2 linked regions of the Alicycliphilus denitrificans K601 genome follow. The protein of the gene in region 2 interacts with the protein of the main gene of each other region in a pairwise test. Links are inferred from orthologs where the notes say so. Each region holds a gene or a part of one and is shown on either strand. Other genes may lie near its edges.

What was found. Proteins that work in one complex are often made in the same cells at the same time.
Region 1: the proteins of ALIDE2_RS11225 (region 2) and acpP interact in binary tests that used the Escherichia coli proteins (3 or more experiments, as listed by UniProt). The link is inferred for Alicycliphilus denitrificans K601 from one-to-one orthologs.

What each region holds. Positions count from the first base shown.
Region 1 is NC_015422.1:1,323,392-1,329,029, reverse strand. What follows is about bases 1,189-4,079. They hold acpP (acyl carrier protein), read right to left. Parts: upstream 2,809-4,079; coding sequence 2,569-2,808; downstream 1,189-2,568. Other genes in these bases: fabD (ACP S-malonyltransferase), read right to left, coding at 3,646-4,079; fabG (3-oxoacyl-ACP reductase FabG), read right to left, coding at 2,912-3,649; fabF (beta-ketoacyl-ACP synthase II), read right to left, coding at 1,266-2,510; ALIDE2_RS06315 (hypothetical protein), read right to left, coding at 1,189-1,203. Also shown: ALIDE2_RS06325 (sigma-E factor negative regulatory protein), read right to left, coding at 1-10; RNA polymerase sigma factor RpoE, read right to left, coding at 50-685; more of ALIDE2_RS06315, read right to left, coding at 682-1,188; more of fabD, read right to left, coding at 4,080-4,599; ALIDE2_RS06290 (beta-ketoacyl-ACP synthase III), read right to left, coding at 4,661-5,638. UniProt on the Escherichia coli protein: Carrier of the growing fatty acid chain in fatty acid biosynthesis.
Region 2 is NC_015422.1:2,352,513-2,358,190, forward strand. What follows is about bases 1,542-4,472. They hold ALIDE2_RS11225 (YbgC/FadM family acyl-CoA thioesterase), read right to left. Parts: upstream 3,253-4,472; coding sequence 2,830-3,252; downstream 1,542-2,829. Other genes in these bases: tolA (cell envelope integrity protein TolA), read right to left, coding at 1,542-1,671; ALIDE2_RS11215 (ExbD/TolR family protein), read right to left, coding at 1,693-2,118; tolQ (protein TolQ), read right to left, coding at 2,132-2,833; ALIDE2_RS11230 (pyridoxal phosphate-dependent aminotransferase), read right to left, coding at 3,255-4,439. Outside these bases: ALIDE2_RS11205 (MFS transporter), read left to right, coding at 1-600; more of tolA, read right to left, coding at 709-1,541; transcription antitermination factor NusB, read right to left, coding at 4,511-5,026; ribH (6,7-dimethyl-8-ribityllumazine synthase), read right to left, coding at 5,053-5,517; ribBA (bifunctional 3,4-dihydroxy-2-butanone-4-phosphate synthase/GTP cyclohydrolase II), read right to left, coding at 5,521-5,678.

The DNA of each region.
Region 1 (5,638 bases), 1.0 Mb from region 2 along the record:
CGTCGTTCATGGAATCACCTGCCATAGTGCGCAATCTCCGACCTTCCTGCTACCACCGCTTGCCCGACTGCTTTTCGAGCAAGGGCTTGACCTTCGCCGATATGGCCTCGCGGGCCCGGAAGATCCGCGACCGCACGGTCCCGATCGGGCACGCCATTGCCACGGAAATCTCCTCATAACTCAAACCCTCGATCTCCCTGAGCGTCACGGCCTGGCGCAAATCTTCGGGCAAGGCCTCCATGGCAGCGTTCACCGCCGCCGCCACTTCCTGGGCCGCGAGCACGGTTTCGGGGGTTTCGTCGCTGGTTAGTTCGCGGTCCAGCAGGGAAGTTTCATCTTCCTCGTCGCCGCCGCCGCGCAAGCTGCTTTCCGAGATCACGGGGTCGCGCTTGATGTCCACCAGGGCCTTCTTGGCGGTGTTCACGGCAATGCGGTACAGCCATGTATAGAACTGGGCCTCGCCGCGGAACTGGTGCAGCGCGCGATACGCCCGCAGAAAGGTTTCCTGCGTGATGTCGGGTATCAGGTCCACGTCGCGCACCATGCGCCCCACCAGGCGTTCGATGCGGCGCTGGTACTTGATGACCAGCAGCTCGTAGGCCCGCTGGTCGCCGGCGACCGTGCGCTCGACCAGGCGCAGATCGCTGTCGGCGGAATCGGGTGGCGCGGGCGAGGGTGCTGTCATGTCTTGGTGGTTACTCCGCCATCCAGCGCGGGGGGCGCTGCGTCGGTTGCTTCTGCCGGATCCGGCGCTTTGCTACGGGCGGGCGAATATACCGCACGCCGCAGCGCCGCCCATTGAACCGGATCGCTGCGCCGTTCGAGCCAGAGCCACGACGGCCGCCCCCGCAGGAGCCTGACGGACAGCAGCAGGCAGCCCTGCAGATCCAGATGGACATGCGGCTTGCCTTGCACGGGGTCCGGCCCGGGTGCGCCGCAGTCGAGCAGCCATTGGCCGCCATCCCAGGCCAGGTGCCCCATGGGCATGCGCCGCCACCAGAGCCAGGCCGCAGCGGTACACGAAAGCCAGAGCCCCAGGCCGGCCGCGGCCTTGACGGCCATGTCCGCATCTGCGGTGCCCAGCTCCAGCCAGGCAGCCATGCCTGCCAGAGCGGTGGCGGCCACGATGGCCAAAGCCCAGCCCACGGCCGGCGAGCGGCCGCAGGGATAGCGTACGGCCGGCGCATGCAGTGGAGCGCGCATGGTCGCAAGGACTGGTCTATGTCCGGCTCAGGCCGCGTGCGGCTGTGCCGGGTGCTCGCGGCTCAGACGCGCTGGAACACCAGCGTGCCGTTGGTGCCGCCAAAGCCGAAATTATTCTTGAGAGCGACATCCATCTTCATGTCGCGCGCGGTGTTGGCGCAGTAGTCCAGATCGCACTCCGGGTCCTGCGTAAAGATGTTGATGGTGGGCGGCACCTTCTGGTGGTGCAGCGCCAGCACGGTGAACACGCTCTCTATGCCACCGGCCCCGCCCAGCAGATGCCCGGTCATGGACTTTGTTGAGCTCACCACCATCTTCTTCGCATGGTCGCCCAGGGCGGCCTTGATGGCATTGGTCTCGTTCAGGTCGCCCAGCGGCGTGGAGGTGCCATGGGCGTTGAGATAGTCCACCTGGTCGGCATTCAGGCGCGCATTGCGCAGCGCGGCCTGCATGGCGCGGCGCGGACCGTCCATGTTGGGTGCCGTCATGTGGCCCGCGTCGGCGCTCATGCCGTAGCCGGTGATCTCGGCATAGATGCGCGCTCCGCGCGCCTTGGCGTGCTCGTATTCCTCGAGCACGAGGACACCGGCGCCCTCGCCCAGCACGAAGCCGTCGCGGTCCTTGTCCCAGGGGCGCGAGGCGGTCTTGGGATCGTCGTTGCGCGTGGACAGGGCGCGCATGGCGGCAAAGCCACCCACCCCCAGCGGGGACACGGTGGACTCGGTGCCGCCGGCCACGATCACGTCGGCATCACCGTACTCGATCTTGCGCGCGCCCTCGCCGATGCAGTGCAGGCCGGTGGTGCACGCCGTCACCACCGAAAGATTCGGGCCCTTGAAGCCGAAACGCATGGACACATGGCCCGCCACCATGTTGATGATCGACGCCGGCACGAAGAACGGCGTGATGCGGCGCGGGCCGCGGCTGGTCAATTCCGCGTGCGTATTCTCGATCAGCGGCAGGCCACCGATGCCCGAGCCGATGATGCAGCCGATGCGGGTGGCCAGTTCCTCGTCCAGCGCCTCGCCCGTGGGCAGGCCCGCATCGCGCACCGCCTCCTGGGCAGCGGCAATGCCGTAGTGGATGAAGCTGTCCATGGTGCGCGCATCCTTGGCGCTGATGTAGGACTCCAGGTCAAAACCCTTGACCTCGCCTGCGATCCTGCAGGCAAAGTTCGTTGTGTCGAACTTGGTGATGAGGTCGATGCCGGATTTTCCGGCGAGGATGTTGGCCCAGGCATCGGCCACCGTGTTACCCACGGGGGTGATGCAACCCAGGCCGGTCACGACAACGCGACGACGGCTCATGCGTTAAACCTTTTGCTGATCGGATGCCGCACCCCGGTACACGCGGGGCTGCAGCGGCTTAGGCCTTCTGATGGGTATTGGCGTAGTCGATGGCGTTCTGCACTGTCGTGATCTTCTCTGCGTCCTCGTCAGGGATCTCGATGCCGAATTCGTCTTCCAGCGCCATCACCAGCTCCACCGTGTCCAGCGAGTCGGCACCCAGGTCGGCCACGAAGGCCTTTTCGTTGGTGACTTGAGACTCTTCCACGCCGAGTTGCTCGGCAATGATTTTTTTGACACGTGCTTCGATATCGCTCATGGTTTCCCTCGGGGGGTTGTGAATGAATCCGCGATTCTAGCTGCTTCGGGCAAAGCTCCCTAGCAACCCGCCGCACGGACGATCCGGCGTCAACTTGCTTCAACTACATGTACATGCCGCCATTGACGTGCAACTCCTGCCCCGTCACATAGCCGGCGCCCGCCGAGGCGAGGTACGCCACGGCATGCGCGATGTCGCTGGGCTGGCCCAGGTCGCCCATGGCGATCTGAGACTTGAGCGCTTTTTTCTGCTCTTCGGGCAGATCTGCCGTCATGTCGGTGGCGATGAAGCCGGGCGCCACGCAGTTCACGGTGATGCCGCGGCTGCCGAGTTCGCGCGCCAGCGCGCGCGTCATGCCTGCCACGCCCGCCTTGGCGGCCGCGTAGTTGGCCTGGCCGGGGTTGCCCGAGGCGCCCACCACGCTGGTGATGCTGATGATGCGCCCGAAGCGCTGCTTCATCATGGGGCGGATGGCGGCGCGGCTCACGCGGAACACGGCCTTGAGGTTGGTGTCGAGCACGGCGTCCCAGTCGTCGTCCTTCATGCGCATGGCCAGCGTGTCGCGCGTGATGCCGGCGTTGTTCACCAGCACGTGCAAGCCGCCATGCTCCTTGACGATGGCGTCCACCAGCGCGTCCACGGCCGCGCCGTCGGTCACGTTCAGCTTGACGCCCTTGCCGCCCCAGGCCGCCAGGACCTGGGTGATGCGCTCGGCGCCCTCGTCGGTGGTGGCCGTGCCGATCACACGCAGGCCGCGCCCGGCCAGCTCGGCCGCAATCGCGGCACCGATGCCGCGCGTGGCGCCGGTGACCAGCGCAATCTGGGGAGTGGTCTCGCTCATGCCAGCAGCTCCTTGGTTTCGGCCAGCGTGGCCGGGTCGGACAAAGAGGCCCCGATGAGTTCGGGGGAGATGCGCTTGGTCATGCCGGCCAGCACCTTGCCCGGACCGCATTCGATCACGTGGGTCACGCCGCGGGCCTTGAGGGCCTGCACGCATTCGACCCAGCGCACGGGACCGAAGGCCTGACGGTACAAGGCGTCGCGGATGGCGTCGGCGTCTTGCTGCACGGCCACGTCCACGTTGTTGATCACGGGGATCTGCGGCGCGGCCAGTTCCAGCGCAGCCAGGGCCGTGCGCAGCTTCTCGGCCGCCGACTTCATCAGGCTGGAGTGGAACGGCGCGGACACGGGCAGCGGCAGCGCGCGCTTGGCACCGGCTGCCTTGAGCACCTCACAGGCCTTGTCCACGCCGGCCTTGGTGCCGGCGATCACGGTCTGGGCCGGGTCGTTGAAGTTCACGGCCTCGACCACCTCGGGCGAACCCGCCCCGAAGCTGGCCGTGGCCTCGGCGCAGCCGGCAATGACCTTGGCGGCATCCAGCCCCAGGATGGCGGCCATGGCGCCGGCGCCCACGGGCACGGCCTCCTGCATGGCGGCGGCCCGCAGGCGCACCAGGGGCGCGGCCTGCGCCAGCGTCAGCGCGCCCGACGCCACGAGCGCGGAGTATTCGCCCAACGAGTGTCCGGCCACGGCCGCAGGCAGCGCGCCGCCCTCGGCGCGCCACGCGCGCCACGCGGCTACGCCCGCGACGAGCATCACGGGCTGGGTGTTGGTGGTCAGGGCCAGGGCCTCCTTGGGGCCGGAGTGGATCAGCGCGCCCACGTCCTCGCCAAGGGCGTCCGAGGCCTCGCGCAGCGTTTCGGCCACCACGGGGTGGTCGCCCCAGGCGTCCAGCATGCCCACCGACTGGGAGCCCTGGCCGGGGAAAACGAATGCAAAGGTTTTAGCCATTGTCTCTTCTTGGAATACGAACGAAATCAGGCCCCAGCGCTTTCCAGGAAAGCACCAGCAGCTACATTTTCAGGAGTATGGCACCCCAGGTGAAGCCGCCACCCACGCCTTCGAGCATGACGATCTGGCCGGGCCGGACCTGGCCGCAGCGAACGGCGTGGTCCAGGGCCAGCGGGATGGAGGCCGCCGAGGTGTTTCCATGCTGGTCCACCGTCACCACCACCTTGTCCATGGACATTTTCAGCTTGCGCGCCGTGCTCTGCATGATGCGGATGTTGGCCTGGTGCGGAATCAGCCAGTCGATGTCGGCGTCCTTGAGCCCGGCCTTGTCCAGGGCGGCGCGCGCGGCCTTCTCCAGCACGCCCACGGCCAGCTTGAACACGGCCTGGCCGTCCATCTTGAGCAGTGGGTCACCCAGAACCTGCCCGCCGCAGACGTTGCCCGGCACGCACAGGATGCCCACGTGGCTGCCGTCGGCATGTAGCTCGCTCGCCAGGATGCCCGGCGTGTCGGAGGCCTCCAGCACCACAGCGCCGGCGCCGTCCCCGAACAGCACGCAGGTAGTGCGGTCGTGGAAGTCCAGGATGCGGCTGAACACTTCCGAGCCCACCACCAGCGCGCGGCTGGCGGCGCCGGACTGGATCATGGCGTCCGCCACCGTCAGGGCATAGACGAAGCCGCTGCAGACGGCCTGCACGTCGAACACGGGGCAGCCGTTGGTGATGCCCAGCTTGTGCTGCAGGATGGCGGCGGTGGAGGGGAACACCATGTCCGGCGTGGACGTGGCGACGATGATCAGATCGATATCCTGGGCCTCGCGGCCAGCCGCCTCCAGCGCACGGCGCGAGGCCTCCAGCGCCAGGTCGCTGCTGGCCACGTCGCGCTCGGCGAAGTGGCGCGCGCGGATGCCGGTGCGCTCCACGATCCATTCATCGGAGGTCTCGATGCCCTGCCCTGCCAACTGGGCCACCAGATCGTCGTTGGTCACACGGCGCGGAGGAAGCCAGCTGCCGGTACCGGTAATGCGGGAATAGCGTCT
Region 2 (5,678 bases):
GAGCCCGTGGGCGTGGCGCGGCTGATGCAGGACGAGGGCGGCAACGTGGTGCTGGGCGCCTTCGCCGCGCTGGCCAGCTTCGCGCTGTTCCACGTGGTGACGGTGTTCCCGCTGTCCTGGATGTCGCTGTACTCGGGCCGCTCCATGACCGGGGTGCTGGGCGTGCAGATCGTGGGGGCCTTGCTGGCGATCGCGGCCGTCGCGCTCTCGGGCCGGCTGGCCGATCGCGTGGGGCGGCGCAACCTGCTGGGCAGCATGGCGGTGCTGATCGGCCTGTTCAGCCTGGCCACGCCCTGGCTGCTGGGCGGGGGCGAGCTTGGCGGCAACGTGTTCCTGCTGGCGGGCTTCGTGCTGCTGGGGCTGTCGTACGGACAGGCATCGGGCACCGTCACGGCCAACTTCTCCGCCCGCTACCGCTACACGGGCGCGGCGCTGTCGGCCGACCTGGCCTGGCTCATCGGCGCGGCGTTCGCGCCGCTGGTGGCGCTGGGGCTGTCGGCCCGCTTCGGCCTGGGGGCCGTCACGCTGTACCTGCTGTCGGGCGTGGCGTGCACCCTGGCGGCGCTGCGCATCAACCGCATGATCGAGCAGCGTTCCTGAAGGTTCTTCAAAAAACATAGCTGCCAGCGCTTGTCCCTCCTTTGTTTTAGGTATGAAACTACCTGAAATATAGGCAGGGCAAGCGCTGGCAGCTCTCTTTTTGCTAGCTCAATCTTTCGGGCGGAAGCCGATCACCAGCGAGGAGGGCACGCGCCCGTCCACGTCGCGCGGCAAGGTCTCGGTGCGCTGCAGCGCGCGGATCACCGCGTCGTCCCAGGCCTTGTTGCCGCTGGAGTGCAGGATGCGCGTGCCGACGATGGTGCCGTCGGGCGCGGCGCGCACCTCGACCTCGGCGCGCGGGTTGCCTTCCACCAGGTCGGGATAGACGATGTTGGGCTTGACCTTGGCCGCCACCTTGCCGGCGTAGCCGCCCGAGGGGCCGGCGCTGCGCTGCGCGGTGCCCGTGGCCGTTTCGCCGCCCGTGGCGCCGGCCAGGCCCGCGATGCGGCGCATCTGGTCCTTGCGGAATTCCTCGGCCCGCTTGGCTTCGAGTTCGGCCTTGCGTTTCTCCTCGGCCAGTTTCTTCTGCTTTTCCTGCTCGGCTTTTTGCTGCTCCAGCCGTTTCTGTTCGGCAAGCTTCTTCGCGCGCTCGGCTTTCTCGTGCTCGGCCTTCTGCTGCGCCAGTTGGCGTTCCTTTTTCTCCTGCTCCAGGCGCTCGCGGCGTTCCTTGTCCTTCTTTTCCTGCTCCAGCTGCTGCTCGCGCTTTTTCTTCAGCTCTTCCTCGCGTTTTTTCTGTTTTTGCAGGGCGATGTCGGCCTCGTGCGTGTCAGGCTCGGCCTGGCGCGGCGGTGGCGGTGGCGGGGGAGGCGGCGGCGGAGCCGGGGTGGGCTGCGGCTCGGGCTCGGGTTCGGGCGGCGGAGGGGGCTCGGCCGCGCGCGGCGCGGCCTGCTGGGGCACGGCGGCCCAGAGCTCGGCCTCGACGGCCGGCTGGTCGGCGCTGCTCTTCCAGTTCACGCCCCAGGTCAGCGCGCCGATCAGGATGGCGTGGGCCAGCACCGCCAGCGCGATGGCCCGCATGCGCCCGGGCGGGCGCGGTGGGGCGAACTGGTCGCGGTCGTTGGTGGCGTGCATGCGGGTGGGGGCTCCTTGTGGTCAGCCGCCGCTCTTGACGGCCAGGGCGACGCGGGGAATGCCCGCGGCCTGCAGGGCCGACATGGCCTTCATGACGGAGTCGTAGGAGACGTTCTTGTCCGCGCTGATGAGCACGGGCGTGTCCTCCGGCTGGTCCTTGAGCCAGTTCCTGGCCGTGCTGCCCAGGTTCTGCAGCGGCACGGTGCGCTCGTTGCCGTCGGCCTTGAAGCGTATGCCGCCGTCCTTGTCGACGATGACGTCCGCGCGCGTCTTGGGCATCTTGGTGCCCTTGCCCACGGAGGGCAGGTTCACCGAGCTGGGCGTGAGCATGGGCGCGGTCACCATGAAGATGATGAGCAGCACCAGCATCACGTCGATGAACGGCACCATGTTGATCTCGTTCATGGAGCGGCGGCGCGTGCCGCTGCGCGAGGCCATTGCGGGCATGCCGTACCTCCCTTCAGTGGCCCGAGGGCGACGCGGGGTGCGCGCCCAGGTTGCGCTGCAGGATGTTGGAGAACTCCTCGATGAAGGTCTCCTGGTGGATGGCCACGCGGTCGATGTCGCGCGCGAAGCGGTTATAGGCGATCACGGCGGGAATGGCGGCGAACAGGCCGATGGCCGTGGCCACCAGCGCCTCGGCGATGCCCGGCGCCACGGTGGCCAGCGTGACCTGCTCCATGCCGGCGAAGCCCGTGAAGGCGTGCATGATGCCCCACACGGTGCCGAACAGGCCCACGTAGGGGCTGACCGAGGCGACCGAGCCGAGGAAGGAGAGGCTCGATTCGATCACGTCCATCTCGCGCTGGAAGCTCGCGCGCATGGCGCGGCGCGCGCCGTCGAGCAGCGTGCCGGGGTCGGTGATGCGGCGCTCGCGCAGCTTCTGGTATTCGCGCATGCCGCTGGCGAAGATGCGCTCCATGGGGCCGGCGCTCTTTGCGTTGTGCGCGGCGGCCGCGAACAGCTCATTGAGGCTGGTGCCCGACCAGAAGTCGCGCTCGAAGTCCTCGTTGAGCGCCTTCACGCGCTTCAGGGCGAACAGCTTGCGGAAGATGGCGGCCCAGCTCGCCACGGAGACGGCCAGCAGCAGCAGCATGACCAGCTGCACCACCCAGCTGGCATTGAGCACCAGGCTCAGTATCGACATGTCTTGGGAATTCATGATGAGGAGAGTCGTTCCAAAAGAGGGCCCGGGATGCGCGCCGGGCGCAGGGTGGCGGCCTCCACCCAGCCGATGCGGATGCTGCCTTCGCACAGCAGCGCGGGAGGGAATTCGGGATTCATCTGCTCTGGTTTCAAGAGCGCCTGCTGCTCGATTGTGAGCGAAGCCCGGCCGCATTCCTGCAGCCTGGCGGTAACAATCAGTTCGTCGTCCAGGCGCGCCGGGCGCAGGTAGCGCAGGCGCGCGTCGGTTACGACAAACATGCCGCCCGTGAGTTCCCGCAGGCGCTGCTGCCCCAGGTCCAGCGAGCGCAGCCACTCGGTGCGCGCGCGCTCGAAGAACTTGAGGTAGTTGGCGTAGAACACGATGCCGCCGGCATCCGTGTCCTCCCAGTAGATGCGCACGGGCCACTCGAACATCGTCAGCCGATCAGGGCCTGCATGCGCGCTACCGCCTCCTGCAGCTGCGCCATGGAGTTGGCCGTGGAGAAGCGCACGAAGCGCGCGGTGTCCGCCGTGCCGAAGTCGCGCCCCGGCGTGATCGCCAGGTGGGCGCGGCGCATGAGCTCGAAGGCGAAGTCCCAGCTGCCCTGCACGCCGAGCCTGCGCGCTGCCTCGCCGCAGTCGGCCCAGGCGTAGAAGGCGCCGTCGGGCGGAACGGGCACGGTCAGCCCGAGCCGGTTCAGCGCCGGGATGAAGAAGTCGCGCCGCGCCTTGAACTCGGCGCGGCGGCGTTCGTACTCGGCGATGCTCTCGGCTTCGAAACAGGCCAGGGCCGCGTGCTGCGAGATGGTGCTGGCGCAGATGAACAGGTTCTGCGCCAGGCGCTCGACCACGCTCACCATGGCTTCGGGCACCACCATCCAGCCCAGGCGCCAGCCCGTCATGTTGAAGTACTTGCTGAAGCTGTTGATGCTGATGACGTCCTCGCCCAGGGCCAGGGCCGTGTGGCCGAAAGCCTCTTCGTAGGACAGGCCCAGGTAGATCTCGTCGATGACCGTGATGCCGCCGCGCGCGCGCACCGCCTCGTGGATGCGGCGCAGCTCGTCCGGCGCGATGGAGGTGCCCGTGGGGTTGGAGGGCGAGGCCAGCAGCACGCCGCGCGTGCGCGCGCCCCAGGCGGCCTCGACCTTGGCGGCGCTCAGCTGGAAGCGCTCCTCTGCCGTGGTCGGGACGAGCACCGCCCGGCCGTCGGCCGCGCTCACGAAGTGGCGGTTGCAGGGGTAGCTCGGGTCGGGCATCAGGATCTCGTCGCCCGCGTCGATGAGCGCCAGGCACGCGAGCTGCAGCGCGGCCGAGGCGCCCGCCGTGACCACGATGCGCCGCGCCGGCACATTCACGCCGAAGCGCGCCGCATACCAGCCGCTGATGCGCTCGCGCAGCTCGTCCAGGCCCAGGGCGTTGGTGTATTGCGTGAGGCCGTCCCGCACGGCGCGGTCGGCGGCCTGCCGTACCAGCGGCGGCGCGGTGAAGTCGGGCTCGCCGATGTTCAGGAAGATCATGGGCTCGCGCGTGCCGGCCACCTCGCGCGCCAGGCCTTGCGCGGCCTTGGCCACTTCCATCACGTAAAAGGGTTCTATGCGCTCGGCGCGGGTGGAGAATTTCATGGCGAAGCAGCCTGCCCGCGGCCGGCGGCGCGCGGGCGTAAGATCGTAAACACGCTCTAAGAAACGAAGGGTCAGCCGGCCTTGCCCGCGGCCTTGTCGGCGGCGACCTCGGCGGCGCGCAGCTGCGGCGCCAGGCCGTTGAGGATGCCGTTGACGTACTTGTGGCCGTCGGTGCCGCCGAACTCCTTGGCCAGCTCGATGCACTCGTTGATGACCACGCGCCAGGGCACGTCGGGGCAGTGCTGGAACTCGTACACGCCGATCCACATCACCGCATGCTCGATGGGCGAGATCTCGGCCATCTTGCGGTCGAGCAGCGGCGCGATCAGCGCGTCCATGTGCTGGGCCGTCTCGATGCAGCCGTGCAGGAGCGCGTCGTAGTGCGCGGCGTCGGCCTTGTGAAAGCCCGACAGGTCGCGCGTGAACAGGTCGATGGCGGTGGCGTCGTTGCCGCCCACCAGGTGCTGGTAGAGCGCCTGCAGCGCGAATTCGCGCGCGCGCGAGCGCCCCGACTTGGAGCCCGCCTTGCGTGCGCCGGTGGCGGTCAGGCCGGTGCGCGGCTGGCGCGGCGGGCGCTTCGATGGCATCGGTTGCCCGGGCGTGGAGGCCTCGCTCACGACAGCTCCTCCTGCAGGTTGGCCATCTCCACGGCCACGCGGGCGGCGTCCACGCCCTTCTCGCTCTGGCGGGCGATGGCCTGCTCCAGGTTCTCGGTGGTCAGGATGGCGTTGGCGATCGGGATCTGGTAGTCGAGGCCGATGCGCGTGACGCCGGCGCCCGATTCGTTGGCCACCAGCTCGAAGTGGTAGGTCTCGCCGCGGATGATGCAGCCCAGCGCGATGAGCGCGTCGTAGCCGCCGCGCTCGGCCATGGCCTGCAGCGCCAGCGGCACCTCCAGCGCGCCGGGCACGAGCACGTGGCGGATGTGCTGCTCCTGCACGCCGAGCCTGAGCAGCTCGGCGCGGCAGGCGGCCGCCAGGGCGTTGGTGATGTTCTCGTTGAAGCGGGCCTGCACGATGCCGATGTGCAGCTTCCGGCCATCCAGCCGGTCCGCCGTTCCTTTGTCTGCGCCAAACATGATTTATTCCTTGGGGATGTAGCCGGTGATTTCCAGGCCGTAGCCGGCCATGCTGGGCATGCGCCGCGGCTGGCCCATGAGCTGCATGCGTGCCACGCCCACTTCACGCAGGATCTGCGCGCCCACGCCGTAGGTGCGCAGGTCCATGCGGCCGCGCTCGG